4 regions of the Streptomyces enissocaesilis genome follow, and region 1 is predicted to be linked to each of the others. Evidence: riboswitches for the same ligand, from Rfam matches in the RefSeq annotation. Region 1 holds a riboswitch; each other region holds the start of a gene.

Region 1 (4,211 bases):
GGGCGGGCGGGCTGCTCGACGGCGTACATCCAGGTGATCTTGTGCCTGAGCTGGGTGAGCAGGGCCGTGAGGCCGGGGCTGCCGGACGCCTGGGCGAGCGTCTCGTGGAACCAGCCGCCCAGGGGGCTCAGATCCTCGCCCTCGCCCCGGCGGGCCCGCTCCTGACCGAGCCTGACCAGGCCGCGCAACACCTTGAGGTGCGCCTCGGTGCGCCGCTGGGCGGCGCGGGCCGCCCCCAGCGGCTCCAGCAGCGTTCTGACCTCCAGGAGGTCGGCGGCCTCCTGCGCGGTGGGTTCGGCCACGCAGGCGCCCGCGTGCCGGCGGGTGGTGACGAACCCCTCGGACTCCAGCGTGCGCAGGGCCTCGCGCACCGGGACGCGCGAGACGCCGTAACGGCGCGCCAGCAGCTCTTCGGTGAGCCGACTGCCCCGCTCGAAGACGCCGGAGACGATGTCGTCACGGATCGCCGTGCATACCGATTGCGCGGGAATGCGCATGAGCGGACCTCCGCCTTGATCCTCGCGAAACGCGGTCGAATGACGCCTGTTCGGCGACTCTATTGCAGCGGCGCGCAATTTCCGACGGGCGGCAGGAATTCATGGATATCTTTTGGCCAACGCCGAAGGCCCCGGCGGGAAGCCGGGGCCTTCGGGAAAACCGGGGTGCGTCAGACGTTCACACCGTGCGCGCGCAGGTACGCGACCGGGTCCATGTCGGAGCCGTACTCGGAAGACGTACGGGCCTCGAAGTGCAGGTGCGGGCCCGTCGAGTTTCCGGTCGAACCCGAGAGACCTATCTGGAGGCCCGGGGTGACGGCCTGGCCGACGGAGACGCCGATGGACGACAGGTGGCCGTACTGCGTGTACGTGCCGTCGTTCATCCTGATGACGATGCTGTTGCCGTACGCCCCGCCCCAGCCGGCCTCGACGACGGTGCCCGCCCCGACGGCCACGACGGAACTGCCGGACGCGGCCCGGAAGTCGACGCCGGAGTGGCTGCCGGAGGACCAGAGCGAGCCGCCGCTCCGGTAGCCGGTGGTCACGACGGAACCGGCGACCGGAAGGGTGTAGGCGGTGAGGCGCTCGCGTTCCGCCGCACGGGCGGCGCGCTCCTCGGCCTCGCGCTCCGCCCGCTCCTCGCGCTCCTTCTCGGCCCTGGCCTCCGCCTTGCGCCTGGCCTCCGCCTTGCGCGCCGCCTCGGCCCTGCGCTCGGCCTCCGCCCGGTCGGCGGCGTGCCGCTGCGCCTCGGCCTGGGCGGCGACCTGGTCGGCGAGGGAGTCGCCGACGACGAGGGCCTGGGTCAGGCCGGTCGCCTCGACGGAGTGGGCCGCGTCGGCGCTGGTACCGGCGGCGAGGGCCGGAGAGGCCAGGCTCCCGACGGCGCCGGTCGTCGCGAGGGTGGCAACGCCCGCCAGGCTCGCGCTCCTGCGCGTCAGACGGCCCGGACGGCTCGGACGACGGTGCTTCCCGGTGGCACGGGTGAACGCCATGAAGTGGCTGGTCCTTTCCTTCCTTCTCGCCTACCGGGTTAGCTGACGGGTTCGGAGCAGGAAGGTCTCCTACGGACCCCTTCCGTACGTACGGAAGGACGTCCGATTCACCCCAGGGACTGGGCTCCTCCAGCCGCGAAGGCGGCAGGAGGGTGGGTCCCCGGCTCCCCAGGCTCGCGCCTGACGGGGACTCGGCGATGGCTGCCCGGTGCCACGGATGCGGCTCACTGCTGACGGACAGCCGGACCGACGCTAAGCGGGACATCTTTCAATCACCAAAAAGTCTCCGCGCTTTGTAACGCACCCCACAGGCCAGAAAGGCAACCTCCATAACAAAACGGACATACGCCAAGGACCCCGGCGGCCTGTCGGCCACCGGGGTCCCTCTGCCTCCCGTGGTGAGGGAGTTGCGCGATCGGCTCGCCTCGAACGGACGGACCGTCAGCCGGCGACCACCGTCACGTCACCGATGCCGAGCGCCCTGACGGGCTCCTCGATCTGCGAGGCGTCCCCGACGAGGACCGTGACCAGACGGTCCTCGGGGAAGGCGCTGACGACCGCCGCGGTGGCCTCCACCGTGCCCGTCTCGACGAGGCGGGCGTACAGCTGGGCCTGGAAGTCGTCCGGCAGGTGCTGCTCGACCTGGTCGGCGAGGGTTCCGGCGACGGCGGCCGCCGTCTCGTACTTGAGCGGTGCCACACCCACCAGGTTCTGCACGGCGACGTCGCGCTCGGCGTCGGTGAGGCCCTCGGCCGCGAGGGTGCGCAGCACCTTCCACAGGTCTTCGAGCGCCGGGCCCGTGGACTCCGTGTCCACCGAGCCGCTGATCGCCAGCATCGACGCACCCGATCCGTCGGGAGCGGAGCGCAGCACCTGGCCGAAGGCGCGCACGCCGTACGTGTAGCCCTTCTCCTCGCGCAGGACGCGGTCCAGACGGGAGGTGAGCGTGCCGCCCAGGCAGTACGTACCGAGGACCTGGGCCGGCCAGACCCGGTCGTGCCGGTCGGGGCCGATCCGGCCGATGAGAAGCTGCGTCTGGACCGCGCCGGGACGGTCCACGATGACCACACGGCCCGTGTCGTCGGCCGTCACCGGCGGTACGGGGCGGGGCTCGGCGGTGTCGCCCTTCCACGCCCCCAGGGTGTCGGCCAGCACGGCGTCCAGGTCGGTGCCGTCGAGGTCGCCGACGATCACGGCGGTGGCGGTCGCGGGACGCACGTGCGCCGCGTAGAAGCCCCTCACGGCGGCGGAGTCGATGCGCTTGACCGTCTCCTCGGAGCCCTGGCGCGGACGCGACATGCGCGAGGTCGCCGGGAACAGCTCCTTGGAGAGCTGCTTGGCGGCGCGGCGGGACGGGTTGGCCGTCTCGTGCGGGATCTCGTCGAGCCGGTTGGCCACCAGCCGCTCGATCTCGCCGTCCGCGAAGGCGGGCGCGCGCAGCGCGTCGGCGAGCAGGCCGAGCGCCTTGGGCAGCCGGGAGACCGGGACCTCCAGGGAGACCCGGACGCCCGGGTGGTCGGCGTACGCGTCGAGCGTGGCGCCGCAGCGCTCCAGCTCGGCGGCGAACTCCTCGGCGGAATGCTTGTCGGTGCCCTCGGAGAGGGCCCGCGACATGATCGTGGCCACGCCGTCGAGGCCCTCGGGCTCAGCCTCCAGGGGGGCGGCGAGGAAGACCTCGACGGCCATGACCTGCTGGCCGGGGCGGTGGCAGCGCAGGACGGTCAGGCCGTTGGGCAGGGAGCCGCGCTCGGGGGCGGGGAACGCCCACGGCGTGGGGGTGCCGGCCTGCGGCTGGGGGTGGAATTCCATGCTCACGGCTGCGGTGTCGGTCACTTGTCCGCCCCTTCCTGCGTACCGGCCGCACCGGCGGCGTCTGCGGTGTCGTCGGCTGCGGCTGCGTCCGCCGCGGGTGTCGGCTCGTACACCAGGACCGCGCGGTTGTCCGGGCGCAGGCGGGCCTTGGCGGCCGCCTGGACCTCCTCCGCCGTGATCTCCAGGACGCGCTGGACGGCGGTCAGCGCGAGCTGGGGGTCGCCGAACAGGACGGCGTACCGGCAGAGTTCGTCGGCGCGGCCCGCGACCGTACCGAGCCGGTCGAGCCACTCGCGCTCCAGCTGGGCCTGCGCGCGCTCCATCTCCTCGGGCGTGGGGCCCTCGGCGGCGAAGCGGGCCAGCTCCTCGTCGACCGCGCGCTCGATGTCGGGCACCTCGACGCCGGCCGACGTCTTGACGTCCAGCCAGCCCAGCGAGGGGGCGCCGGCGAGGCGCAGCAGCCCGAAACCGGCCGCGACGGCCGTCCGGTCGCGGCGGACCAGCCGGTTGTGCAGCCGGGAGGACTCGCCGCCGCCGAGGACGGTGAGGGCCAGGTCGGCGGCGTCGGCCTCGCGGGTGCCGTCGTGCGGCAGCCGGTAGGCGGCCATCAGCGCGCGGGCCGGGACCTCTTCGTGGATCTCCTCGCGGAGCTCCTCGCCGATGATGTCGGGCAGCGTCCCGTCGCGCGGCGGCTGCTTGCCGTCGTGGGACGGGATGGAGCCGAAGTACTTCTCGATCCAGGCGAGCGTCTGCTCCGGGTCGATGTCGCCGACGACCGAGAGCACCGCGTTGTTGGGCGCGTAGTACGTACGGAAGAAGGCGCGCGCGTCCTCGAGGGTCGCGGCGTCCAGGTCGGCCATCGAACCGATCGGCGTGTGGTGGTACGGGTGGCCCTCCGGGTAGGAGAGGG
Region 2 (4,211 bases), on a different contig from region 1:
GGCAGCCGCCGCGGCCACACCGGGCACCAGCACCTGCCGTGGGTCGCGCTCGACGCGGAGGGCGCCACGGAGGAGAGCGGCGAGGTGTACGGCTGCGCGCTCGGCTGGTCCGGGTCGTGGCGCATCGCCGTACAGCAACTGCCCGACGGCACCGTGCAGATCACCGGCGGGGCCGGGCACGACGACTCGGGTCTGCTGCGGCTGGCGCCCGGCGGAACGTACACCACACCCGTCTTCGCGGGGCTGTGGAGCGAGGGCGGGTTCGGCGGCGCGAGCCGGGCCTGGCACGCCTGGCAGCTCGCACACGTCATCCCCGGCGCGGAGCGGGCACGGCCCGTTCTGTACAACTCCTGGGAGGCGACCGGCTTCGACATCTCCGAGGAACAGCAGCGCGTGCTGGCACGGCGGGCCGCCGACCTCGGCGTGGAGCTGTTCGTCGTGGACGACGCCTGGTTCGGCGCCCGGACCGGCGAGCGCGCCGGGCTCGGCGACTGGACGCCCAATCCGGACCGCTTCCCCGGCGGGCTGGGGCCGCTCGCCGACGAAGTGCACGGCCTGGGGATGCGGTTCGGGATCTGGGTCGAGCCGGAGATGGTGAACGCGGACAGCGATCTGTACCGGGCGCATCCGGACTGGGTGCAGCACCATCCCGGCCGCACCCGCACGGAGTTCCGCCACCAGCTCGTCCTCAACCTGGCGCGCGGCGACGTCCAGGCGTACCTCTGGGACCAGCTCCACGGGCTGCTGTCGAGCGCGCCCGTCGACTATGTGAAGTGGGACTTCAACCGTTGCTTCACCGACGCGGGCTGGCCGGGCGAACCGTACCCCCAGAAGCTGTGGACCGAGCACGTGCACGCCCTGTACGCGCTCCTCGACCGGCTGCGGGCCGCGCATCCGGACGTCGCCTTCGAGTCGTGCTCGGGCGGCGGCGGGCGGATCGACCTCGGGATCCTGTCCCGTACCGACCAGGTGTGGACGTCCGACAACACCGATCCGCTGGACCGGCTCGCCATCCAGCACGGCTTCAGCCAGCTGCATCCGGCGCGGGCGATGGCCGCCTGGGTCACCGACAGCCCCAATACGCAGCTCAACGGGCGGGTCAGCTCGCTGCGCTTCCGCTTCGTGAGCGCGATGGCGGGGGTGCTCGGCATCGGCGGCGACCTGGCCGGGTGGAGCGAGGACGAGATCGCCGAGGCGCGCGAGTGGGTGGACCTGTACAAGGAGATCCGGCCGGTCGTGCAGCACGGCGAGCTGTACCGGCTGCGGGCGCCCGAGGGCGGGCTCAGCGCGGTCCAGTACGTGCGCGGGGACGACACCGTCGTCCTCGCCTGGCTCCAGGCCCAGCACTACGGCGAGCAGCAGCCGCCGCTGCGCCTGCGCGGGCTCGACCCGGGCGCGGCGTACGCCTGCCTCGACACCTCGGCCGTGCACCGGGGTTCCGTACTGCTCCACCGGGGACTGCGCACCGCGCTGCGCGGTGATCTCGACGCCGCGGTCTTCCGGCTGAGGAGGGTCTGACCCCTCGCGGTCCGCAGCGAGGAAGATAAGCGGCACTTGGTGCGAAACGGGCTATTGTGGTGCAACTCCGCTTGGGGGAGCGGTAAATGGTGGGACTGCTGGTGAGCAGGATCATATTCGTGACAGTGCGTGGCGGAGTGCCGGGTGCGCATGCCAGTTCGCGGGCGGTGCGCAAAGATCCGTAATCCACGGAGGGTGACGGGAATTCCGTGGTGAATTCCCGTCAGGCAACGGCCGTGCGAATGGACTGGCTTGTACGGGGGAGCCCCGTCGGCTTACGGTCACCGCAATCCGGGTGGACCGCCGAATCCTGCCACCTCCCGGAATCCGCACTCACTCACTCACGCGTTGGCAGGAGCGGGGGACCCAGGTAAGTACGCCGGTGATCCGGACGCCCCATGCGTCCGGACCGGCTTGGGGTGAAGTCGCGCAGCAGCGCGGCCGGGCATCTCCAGCCCGAACCCGACAGCTCACCTCGTAGGCGCCGGAGAGGAATGTTCCATGCCCGCAAAGGGTAAGCACCGCCGCCCGAGGTCCAGCTCGATCACTCGCGGAATCGTCGCCGCGGGAGCGGGCGGAGCCGTACTCGCGCTTCCCCTGATCACCGCCACCGGTGCGAACGCCGCGGAGAAGGCCGCAGTGCCGGCCGCCGCGGCCGCCTCCGCGGTGACCGAGAAGGCGACGCCGCAGAAGAAGGCCGACGCCAAGGTCTACTCCGTGGTCTCCGGCGACTACCTGTCGAAGATCGCCGAAGAGCAGAACGTGCGCGGTGGCTGGCAGGAGCTGTACGAGGACAACCGCGAGGTCGTCGGCGGCAACCCCTCGCTGATCCTGCCGGGCATGAAGCTGACGATCGGCGCCAAGGCGTCGGCGCCCGCGCAGCAGGCCCCGGCGAAGCAGGCGAAGCCGGCGGCCGAGGCGCCCGCCGCGCCCAAGGCCGCCCCCCGGGCCGAGGCCGAGGCCGCCGCCCCCAAGGCTGCTCCCAAGGCCGAGGCCGCGGAGTCCACTTCCGTGAACTCCGCCTCCGCCGCGCAGAGCACCGGCTCCGGCTTCACCGCCCCGGTCTCCGCGGGCGTCACCACCCCGTACCGCGCCGCCGGCGGCAGCTGGTCCAGCGGTTACCACACGGGCGTCGACTTCGCCGCGGCCAGCGGTACCCCGGTCAAGGCCGTCGGTGCCGGCACCGTCGTCTCCGCGGGCTGGAGCGGCTCGTACGGCAACGAGGTCGTCATCAAGCACGACGACGGCCGGTACTCGCAGTACGCCCACCTTTCCTCGCTGTCCGTCTCCTCCGGCCAGAGCGTCGGCGGCGGCACGCAGATAGGCCTCTCCGGTTCCACGGGCAACTCGACCGGCCCGCACCTGCACTTCGAGATCCGCACCGGCCCGAGCTACGGCTCGGACGTCGACCCGCTGGCCTACCTGCGCGGCCACGGCGTCACCGTCTGACCCGTCCAGGGCCGGCCCGAAAACACACGTACGCCCCCTTCCGCTGCCCACACCGGGCGGCAGAAGGGGGCGTACGTGTGTTTTCGGGCTATTCCGGGTTGGACAAAACTTGACCGGTGTCATATATCACCCTCCGTCAACCCCTCCCTACGGTGGCGTAGGTCACTTGTTCCAGTGAAGGATGTGCCGACGTGGCAGACGATTCGAGATCATTCAGGGCAGGCACCATCGGGTCGTACGCGGCGCTCGGCGACAGCTTCACCGAAGGCGTCGGAGATCCCGGACCCGACGGTGCGTTCATCGGCTGGGCCGACCGGCTCGCCGTACTCCTCCACGACCGCGTACCCGAGCACACGTTCCGCTACGCCAACCTCGCCGTACGCGGCCGTCTCCTCGACCAGGTCGTGGCGGAGCAGGTCCCGCGCGCGAAGGCGCTCGCACCAGACCTGGTGAGCTTCTGCGCCGGCGGCAACGACATCCTCCGGCCCGGCAGCGACCCCGACGACGTCGCCGAGCGCTTCGAGCGGGCCGTCGCGGACCTCACCGGCGCCGTCGGCACCGTCATGGTGACCACCGGCTTCGACACGCGCACCATGCCCGTGCTGCGCCATCTGCGCGGCAAGATCGCGACGTACACGGCCCACGTGCGGGCGGTGGCCGACCGGTACGACTGCCCGGTGCTCGACCTGTGGTCGCTCAAGTCCATCCAGGACCGGCGCGCCTGGGACGTCGACCGGCTGCACCTCTCGCCCGAGGGACACACCCGGGTCGCGCTGCGCGCCGCGCAGGTGCTCGGACTCGACGTCCCGGCCGACCCGGACCAGGTGTGGCCGCCGCTGGCGCCGCGCGGCTCGCTGGAGGCGCGCAGGGACAACATCCAGTGGGCGCGGGAGCACCTGGTGCCGTGGATCGGGCGCCGGCTGCGCGGGGAGTCCTCAGGTGACCACGTCGAGGCGAAGCGGCCCGATCTGCTGCCCCTGTGAGAGGGAGGCGGGTGCGCGGGGGACGCGTTCCAGGACGCCGCCCGCGAACACGTCGTACAGCGGCAGCGTCTCCAGGTGGACGTAGCCGATGTGGCAGTCGCAGACGGCGAGGGGGCAGGCGCGCGGACGCAGTGCCCGCCGGTACGAGCCGTCGTAGAGGTTGCCGAGCTCGGCGCGCACGAAGTGGCAGCGGCGCACCGTGCCCTCCCCGTCCACCGAGATCACCGATTCGCCGGTCCGGCAGGGGAGACCGGCGGAGCG
Region 3 (4,211 bases), on a different contig from region 1:
GGCCTGACGGCGGGTCTGCGAGCGGTAGACGCGGGCGGCGGTCTGCTCGCCGAGCACCCGCAGCCTGGTCGCGGTGGAGAACCGGTCCCGGTCCTTCCCGGCCATGTCTCCCGCCTCCCCTGCCGTTACGCACGTACGTCCCCGGACACGGTACGGGACCGCGGCCGGGGACGTACGTACGACTGGCTGTGCTGTTACGCCGCGGCTGTTACGGCGTGGCCGGTGCGCCTCGCGGTCACGCCTTGAAGCGCGGGAAGGCGGAGCGGCCGGCGTACACCGCCGCGTCGTCGAGGATCTCCTCGATGCGCAGCAGCTGGTTGTACTTGGCGACGCGCTCGGAGCGGGCCGGGGCGCCGGTCTTGATCTGGCCGCAGTTGGTGGCGACGGCGAGGTCGGCGATGGTGACGTCCTCGGTCTCGCCGGAGCGGTGCGACATCATGCACTTGAAGCCGTTGCGCTGCGCGAGCTCGACGGCGTCCAGGGTCTCGGTCAGCGAACCGATCTGGTTGACCTTCACGAGCAGCGAGTTGGCGGCGCCTTCCTCGATGCCGCGCGCCAGGCGCTCCGGGTTGGTGACGAAGAGGTCGTCGCCGACGATCTGGACCTTGGTGCCCAGCTTGTCGGTGAGGACCTTCCAGCCGGCCCAGTCGTCCTCGAAGAGCGGGTCCTCGATGGAGACGAGCGGGTACGCCGCCACGAGCTCCTCGTAGTACTCCGTCATCTCGGCGGCCGAGCGGGACTTGCCCTCGAACTCGTAACTGCCGTCCTTGTAGAACTCGGAGGCGGCGACGTCGAGCGCGAGCGCGATCTGCTCACCGGGGACGTAACCGGCCTGCTTGATCGCCTCCAGGATGAGGTCGAGCGCGGCGCGGTTGGAGTCCAGGTTCGGGGCGAAGCCGCCCTCGTCGCCGAGGCCGGTGGAGAGGCCCTTGGACTTCAGGACGGACTTGAGGGTGTGGTAGACCTCCGTGCCCCAGCGCAGGGCCTCGGAGAACGACTCGGCGCCGATCGGCGCGATCATGAACTCCTGGATGTCGACGTTGGAGTCGGCGTGCGACCCACCGTTGAGGATGTTCATCATCGGAACGGGCAGCAGGTGCGCGTTCGGGCCGCCGAGGTAGCGGAAGAGGGGGAGGTCGGACGCCTCGGAGGCGGCGTGCGCGACGGCGAGGGAGACGCCGAGGATGGCGTTGGCGCCGAGGGAGCCCTTGTTCTCGGTGGCGTCCAGGTCGAACATGGCCTGGTCGATCAGGCGCTGCTCGGTGGCGTCGTAGCCGACGAGCTCCGGGCCGATCTGCTCGATGACGGCGAGGACGGCCTTCTCGACACCCTTGCCCTGGTAGCGGTTCGGGTCACCGTCGCGAAGCTCAATGGCCTCGAACGCTCCGGTGGAGGCACCGGACGGAACAGCAGCACGACCGGTGCTGCCGTCGTCGAGGCCGACCTCGACCTCGACCGTGGGATTGCCTCGGGAGTCCAGGATTTCCCGGGCTACGACGACGTCGATGGACGGCACGAGCATCTCCTTCTGGGATGTGACGCTAGGGATGCAGGGTCACTTTGGCCTTGCGACAAGAGCCTAACCGGCTCGGGGGCATCGATCGGCCGTTCGCCCGCCCGCTGGGACAAGAAGAGGCACGAATCCCCGCAATAGCGGACGTAACTCTTGGATGTGCGGGAGGGCGTTCCGGACTACTGATCGGTAAGGGGAAAGGGGAAACCCCGGCCCGGCGCGCACGGGGGAAGCGCGCCGGACCGGGGTGTTCCGGGGGGAAGCGGGTCAGCCGAGGTGCAGCTGCTGGCCCACGTAGATGACATCGGCGTCGTCGACGATGTCCTTGTTCAGCTCGTAGAGCTTCGCCCAGCCGCCCTTGACCTTCTTCGCCTCGGCGATCTTGCCGAGCGTGTCGCCGGACTTGACCTCGTACTCGCCGTCACCCTTCTCGATGGTCTTCGGGGCGGCGGGCTTCGCGGTCTCGGCCTTCGGCGCGGAGCGGACCTCGCTGCGCGAGGCGGGCTGCTCGGCGGCGCGCGGGGCGGCCTGCTCCTGCGTCTGCTGCGGCTGGGGCGCGGCCTTCTGCTGCTGCGGCTGCGAGGAGCCGGAGGTGTCGACACCCGGGTCGACGCCGTCGTTGGTCAGGCCGCCGGCACCGGCGCAGGCCCAGGCGCCCGGGCCCTGCATGTCGAGGAGCTTCTCGGCGGTGGCTATCTGCTGGGCCTTGGACGCCTTGTCGGCGGTGGGGGCGTACTGCGTGCCGCCGGCGGCGGCCCAGCTGGACGCGGAGAACTGCAGGCCACCGTAGTAACCGTTGCCCGTGTTGATGGACCAGTTGCCGCCGGACTCGCACTGGGCGACAGCGTCCCAGGTCTCGACGGAGGCGGCGGAGGCCGACGTCGCGCCCATCAGCGGGACGGCGACAGCGGCGCCGGTGATGCCGGCGAACGCGGCGATGCGGGTGACCTTGGACGGACGACGGTGCTTGGCCTTGCCGGAAAACAGCATGCGACATCTCCTCACCGACGCCTACGAGGTGAGCTGTCGGGTTCGGGCCAATGAGTGCCCGGCCGCGCGACCTGCGTCGCGCGCCTTAACCCCAAGCCGGTTCCGTCCGTCTTCCGACGTCCGGTGCCCGGCGCCTACCTGGGTCCCCCGCTCCTGCCTACGGCGCTTTACGCGTCGGTTCCCCCCGGCCGCCGGCAGGATTCGGCGTGACGGTCGACGGGGCCCGCGGTGGCGAGCGGTTCGACCGTAAACACATGAGCCCGCGATGTTCAAAGAGGAGCATCACGGAAATATCGCCCATTCGCGCCCCCGCCCGATCTCCATCCGCGCAGGTCAGGGGCGAATCTGACGGTCCGTTCGGGCCGACCGTGTGAAGTGAGGCAAAGAGACCCATGTCTCACTGCCCCCAATGGGGACATACCGGCCCGAACTGCCCCTGATTTCAGTCCAGATCGAGGCTTTGGCCAGGGACGATGAGGTCCGGATCGGACCCGACGGCCTTCTCGTTCGCGGCGTAGAGCGCCGGCCAGCCGCCGCGCACGTCGTGCGCGTCGGCGATGGCCCAGAGGTTGTCGCCGGTGCGGACGGTGTAACCCTGGTCCGCGTCCTCGCCCTTGCCCTCGCCGGCGTCCGCCTCCCGCTCCCGCCCCTGGGCGCCGGACGTGCCGACCGCGTCGCGTGTCGGCCCGTCACCTCGCGAGGCATGGCGGCCCGATTCGCGATCTATGACCGAATCGCCGGATAGGGCGCCCGCGTCCTCCCGGGCCTTCACGCCGCGGTGCTTGCCCTGGGGAGCGTCCTTCCCGGAGGCGGCCCCAGCGGCCTCACGGGCGGGCGCGCCGGACGTCTCGGCGGCGTCGTCGGTCTCGGCCTCCGCGGAGTCGGCGGCGCCGGCCGGCGGGGTCGCCGCCGGCCCGGCGGACTTCCCGGCGCCGGCCGCCTTCTTGCCCGAGGACGCCTTCGGGGCCGTAGTGCTCTCCGGCGCCTCGGCCGACGCGTCGGCCTTCGAGCCGGCCTTCGGCGCGGCTTCCGGCTCAGCGGTCGCACCGCCGCCCGGCGCGGCGTCCTCACCCTCCGTCAGGCCCGAGATGAGCGCGCAGCTCGGCCACGCCTGCGGCCCCTGTCCCGCCAGTACCTTCTCGGCCACCTGGATCTGCTGGGAGCGGCTGGCGAGGTCGGCGCGCGGCGCGTACGCCGTACCGCCGAAGCGCTGCCAGAGTTCCGGCGAGAACTGGAGTCCGCCGTAGTAGCCGTTGCCGAGGTCGGCGCTCCACATGCCGCCGCTCTCACAGTCGGCCACCCGGTCCCAGGTCGTGGCTTCGGCAGCGTTCGCGCCGGTCGCGCCGAGCAGCGGGATGGCGATGGCCGATCCGGCGACTCCTGCCGCGACGACGAGAGCTGGAGCCTGACGGGGGCGGCGGTGTCTACCGTTCCCGGAGCGCATGCGGTGGCCTTTCGAGTGACGGCTGAGGTTGACGGTGAACGTAGCCGCACTCGAACGTCTGTCACAAGTCGATACAGCGGAGATCACATGAAGGTCTCGCTCGTGACGCGCCGTCACTTCCGTTCTGCCCCGAACTGCACGGGCAAGGTGCGCAATCCGCGCATGATGAGGCCGCCGCGCCACCGCAGATCGTCGGGTTCTGCCGCAAGCCGCAGATCGGGGAGGCGTCGCAGCAGCGTCGCGATCGCCGTCTGCCCCTCCAGC
Region 4 (4,211 bases), on a different contig from region 1:
CCTGGACGGCGGGGGGGCGCCGACCCGCGCAGATCACGCTGGACCTGGGCGTACCCGCCCCGGGCATCGCGGAGGCCGTCCTCGCCCGGTCCCTGTCCGGCCCCACCGGTCTCACGCGGGCTGCGTCATCCGGGCGGTGTTCCTCGACCGGGTCAGGGCCGCTTACGGTGCCGACGCCGGGGTTCTCGGCGGCGTCGGCGTACTACGACGCGCCGCGCGCGGAGCGGCTGTCCGCGGCCCTCACCCGGGGGCAGCGCGGCTTCTTCGGGGCGCGCACCTGCCGGCGCACCGACCGCGAGGATTCGTTCCACATCCTCTGGGGCGGTGACCGGTCGGCAGCGCCCGCCGGCTGATCAGACCTCCGTGGGTCCCGGAGCCGGCTCGGGATCGGGTACGGGCTCGGGTCCCGGGGGCTTCGGGATCGGATCGGGCCCCGGCTCGGGCGGAACCGGCACCGGTCCGGGCCCCGGGCCCGGCAGGGGGCCCGGGTCGGGGCCGGGCAGGGGCGGGCCGGGGGGAGGGGTCGGCGACGGCGGTACGGGATCCGGGTACGGATGGGTCATGGCTGGCCTCCTGCCTGTCGTGCGACGGGGTCAAGACCCACTTTCTCCCTCTGCGGCTGCCCCCGCCCGCCGGGGTCACACATCCGCGTACGGGTGAACCGGAACGACCGGTACCGGCGCCCGCCGTCACCGCTGCCGGACGGCCGCCGCTGCCGCGCGCAGACCGGGTCCCGGGCTGGAGAGCACGGGCACGGCGGTGCGGTCGTCGCGGGTGCGGGCGGTCGCGTCCGCCATGGACGCCTGGGCCAGCACCACCACGTCCACTCCGGTGATCGCGTCGACGGTCCGGGCGACGCGGTCCAGGTAACCGTCCCGGTCACCGTCCTCGAAGTGCTTCCACGCGCCTTCGGCCGGCACGGTGCGAATGTCGGCCCGCCGCTCCGCCGCGTCCGCCTCCTCCCTGATCAGGTCGCACGTGGGCCCGAAGGTGCTGTCCACCGTGGCGACCACCGCTATGCGGACCGTGTCGCGCTCCGGCGCGGCGGCGACAGCCGCGGCCGCCATCGGACGGTCCAGGCGCAGCACGGGGACACCGAGCCGCGCGCCGTACGCCTCCGCCACCGCGCCGATGGTGGAGCACGTGCAGAGCACCACCGTGGCCCCGCCCTCGCCGACGGCCGCGGCGAGCACCGCGGCGACCTCGGAGCCCGCGGCGCCGGGCCCACCCGAGCGGGCCCTGGCCAGCAGTTCCTCATGGACCACGTGGCGCATTTCGAGGCCGGGGTGCTCGCGGTCGCGCAACACCTCGAAGACGGGGACGTGGGCGGGCGAGGTGTGCAGCAGTGTGAGCATGCTCGCGATCCTAGGGGCGCGACCGGGACGTGCCCCCGGGGCGGAGCGGCCCGGAACGGTCCGGCGGCGGTGTCAGTGACGGGCGCCCGGGGTTTGTCCTGCCGATCAGCGCAACATGGAACTGACGGATCATCTGGAGATTGTCTGCCGCGGTCTGCGAGTGGTGGCTGTGCGCGTTGGGCGCCCCCCTTCCCGTACCTCTTCGCCTTCTCCCCCTCGCCGTGCAGGAGACGCTGCCGCCCAGTGGAGAGGCGGCCCGCTCCCCGCAGCAGGATCAGGACGTCGACCGGGGCGGGTGGCCGGCCCTGCGGCTGCCCGCCCTCGTCGGCCGCGTCGCCGCCGGGGCGAACTGCCTGGACCCCGGCCCCTCGGCCCGGGTGGGTGAGCCGCGCTGCCGGCCCTGCCGGGGATCGCCGCCCGGCTCGCCTGCCGCACCCCGGTGGGCGAGCCGCCGCGCCGCGCGATCGGCGCGGCGATATCCCGGCTGTGTGAGGAACCGACAGCGGGGCCCGGCCCGCTCACGCTCTTCTCGCCGCAGAGCAACTCCCTTATGGGGGGGAAGCCCCTTCCACCGGGGCGCTCACCGCCCACCCGGCGGTCACAGAGGTGAGCGGCACGACGTACGCCGTGCCGTCATCTGCGCGTGGATCCCGCCGCGCCCAAGGGGCCTGACGATCCGTTGCCGGAGTCCCTGGACGGCTGCCCCGACTCCGCGCTCCCCTCCCAGTGGCTGCCCAGCCCTTCCGGGCTGCCCGCCGTGGCGGGTCTGCGGCTGCTGCTGAGCGACGGCTTCGCCGCACTCGGGGAGCATCTGGCCGCCGACGGTGACCGGGCCCCGGGCTGGGAGCAGCGCCCCGCGCGCTCGGTGCCGCATCCGGTGGAGGAGTGCGCCGCGGTCTGCGGACTGGACGAGGACGCCGCGGCGCTCCATTGGAAGCCGGTCCGCTTCAAAGCTGCGGCGGCCGAACTGGGCGGGTCGGGGCTGGTGTTGCGCGCGGACCGGGCGGGGGCGGGCCGCTCCCTCTTCCTGCCGGGCACCCGGCAGGGGCGCAAACCGACGCGCCTCCCCGCAGACGCGTCGAAGCCCGTCCTGCTGCCACCGGCCAGGGAACACCGGTCGACGACACACCCGGTGGCGGTGCCCTCCGGTCCGCTGCCCCTGCATTTCGCGGATGCGTGGGAGGGCCGTAACGGGTGAAGGCGGCCGGAGAGAGCCGCGAATCCACCCAATGTCATATAGGTCTAAATCGCCTTATCGCATGGCATATAGCCTGCCGGTCGAGGCGGTTGGGCGCCCGCCCCTGCCCGGCGGAGCACCCCAAGTGATATGAGTCACGGCCCGCAACGGCATGGCTGAAGCGGTACTGGGCACAGTTCCGGCCCCCAGAAAGAAAGTTGAGTCCTCGCTCAAGGCGAGTGACGGATTTTTCTCCGTCCGGAACCGCGATATGGATCATGCGGAGCAATTTCAGGGCTTGTTCCGCCCGGCCACTCTCGCTTACGGTCACCGTCAATCCGGGTGGACCGCCGAATCCTGCCGCCGTCCGGAAACCACACCCACTCACGTACGGCAGGAGCGGGGGACCCAGGTAAGCCGCCGTTCCGGAATTCCGGAACGGCTCGGGGTGAAGTCGCATTCACATGCGGCCGGGCATCTCCAGCCCGAACCCGACAGCTCACCTCGCAGGCGACGGAGAGGAATTCACCATGCCCGCAAAGGGTAAGCACCGCCGTTCCAAGTACGCCTCACTCACTCGGGGCTTCATCGCCGCGGGTACGGGAGGCGCCGCACTCGTCCTCCCGCTCCTCGGCGCGACTTCTGCCGGCGCGGCGCCGCAGGCCGTCGCCGTCGAGAAGGCCGACTCCGTCATCTATGCCGTGATGTCCGGCGACTCGCTCTCCAAGATCGCCGGTGACCACTCCGTGGCCGGTGGCTGGGAGAAGCTGTACCAGGACAACCGGGAGGCCGTCGGCGACAACCCCTCGCTGATCCGTCCGGGCCTGGAGCTGACCATCGCCAGGGGGACCGAGGCCGAGGCCGAGAGGCCGGCGTCCTCCTCCGACCGGGCCGACCGTTCCGAGCGGAAGACCGCGCCGGCCGCCGAAAGCGACGCCCCCGCCGTGGAATCCGCGTCCTATTCCAACGACCTCGACGGCTGGATCAAGGAATCGCTGGCCATCATGGCCAAGCACGGTATTCCCGGTACGTATGACGGAATTCACCGGAACATCATGCGCGAGTCCTCGGGCAACCCGATGGCCATCAACAACTGGGACTCCAACGCCGCCGCCGGAACACCCTCCAAGGGTCTTCTCCAGGTGATCCAGCCGACGTTCCAGGCCTATCACGTGCCCGGTACGTCGCTGGACAGTTACGACCCTGTCGCCAATATCACCGCCGCGTGCAACTACGCCGCCGACAGGTACGGCTCGATCGACAATGTGAACGGCCCCTACTAGGAGGCCCGCGTCGTCGGCCCCGCTCCCCCGCCGTTCAGGCGACGGGGCGGGGCCGACGGCGTCCTCCGTCCGGGTCGCGGCCGGTCAGGTTCCCGCCGGGCCGGGGCGGGCAACCGCAGCGGCCCGGCGGCAAGCGACAGGCGCACTGCGGCGGCGGGACGCGGAACATACGGGTGAGGTGGGCGAGGGGCACCACGCCGCGCCCCAGCCGGACGAGCCCCAGGGCGAGTGCCTCGCCGTCGGGCGGGGGAGAAGCCGAGGGCGGTGTCGAACGGCTGCACCGGGGTCCGCGGTCGCACACCGTGCCCGGCAAGCAGCCAGACACTCGGATGCCCCGGCGAGCTCGGCGGGCTGCCGCACGCGGGAGCCGTCCAGCGTCTCGACAGCCTCCCGCAA

What was found. A riboswitch is a leader RNA that binds a small molecule or an ion and turns the genes downstream of it on or off. The one in region 1 is predicted to bind cyclic di-AMP.
Region 2: another riboswitch for cyclic di-AMP. It lies ahead of ABD374_RS29605 (M23 family metallopeptidase); the one in region 1 lies ahead of ABD374_RS03575 (M23 family metallopeptidase).
Region 3: another riboswitch for cyclic di-AMP. It lies ahead of ABD374_RS18820 (transglycosylase family protein); the one in region 1 lies ahead of ABD374_RS03575 (M23 family metallopeptidase).
Region 4: another riboswitch for cyclic di-AMP. It lies ahead of ABD374_RS04150 (transglycosylase SLT domain-containing protein); the one in region 1 lies ahead of ABD374_RS03575 (M23 family metallopeptidase).

The regions. Positions count from the first base shown of each region.
Region 1 covers NZ_BAAAUD010000010.1:55,294-59,504, forward strand. Annotated here, with positions in the region: gene ABD374_RS03570 (GntR family transcriptional regulator) at 1-497, opposite strand, end outside; gene ABD374_RS03575 (M23 family metallopeptidase) at 668-1,489, opposite strand; cyclic di-AMP (ydaO/yuaA leader) riboswitch at 1,503-1,696, opposite strand; gene ABD374_RS03580 (M16 family metallopeptidase) at 1,931-3,298, opposite strand; gene ABD374_RS03585 (M16 family metallopeptidase) at 3,319-4,211, opposite strand, start outside.
Region 2 covers NZ_BAAAUD010000057.1:19,339-23,549, forward strand. Annotated here, with positions in the region: gene ABD374_RS29600 (alpha-galactosidase) at 1-1,518, shown strand, start outside; cyclic di-AMP (ydaO/yuaA leader) riboswitch at 1,843-2,017, shown strand; gene ABD374_RS29605 (M23 family metallopeptidase) at 2,020-2,967, shown strand; gene ABD374_RS29610 (SGNH/GDSL hydrolase family protein) at 3,159-3,950, shown strand; gene ABD374_RS29615 (STM4011 family radical SAM protein) at 3,903-4,211, opposite strand, start outside.
Region 3 covers NZ_BAAAUD010000039.1:84,887-89,097, forward strand. Annotated here, with positions in the region: gene ABD374_RS18810 (FtsB family cell division protein) at 1-105, opposite strand, end outside; gene eno (phosphopyruvate hydratase) at 236-1,522, opposite strand; gene ABD374_RS18820 (transglycosylase family protein) at 1,781-2,503, opposite strand; cyclic di-AMP (ydaO/yuaA leader) riboswitch at 2,507-2,678, opposite strand; gene ABD374_RS18825 (transglycosylase family protein) at 2,946-3,947, opposite strand; gene ABD374_RS18830 (cytochrome P450 family protein) at 4,061-4,211, opposite strand, start outside.
Region 4 covers NZ_BAAAUD010000011.1:28,826-33,036, reverse strand. Annotated here, with positions in the region: partial or broken gene ABD374_RS04165 (hypothetical protein) at 15-353, shown strand; gene ABD374_RS04160 (aspartate/glutamate racemase family protein) at 690-1,355, opposite strand; gene ABD374_RS04155 (hypothetical protein) at 1,999-2,553, shown strand; cyclic di-AMP (ydaO/yuaA leader) riboswitch at 2,900-3,060, shown strand; gene ABD374_RS04150 (transglycosylase SLT domain-containing protein) at 3,063-3,815, shown strand.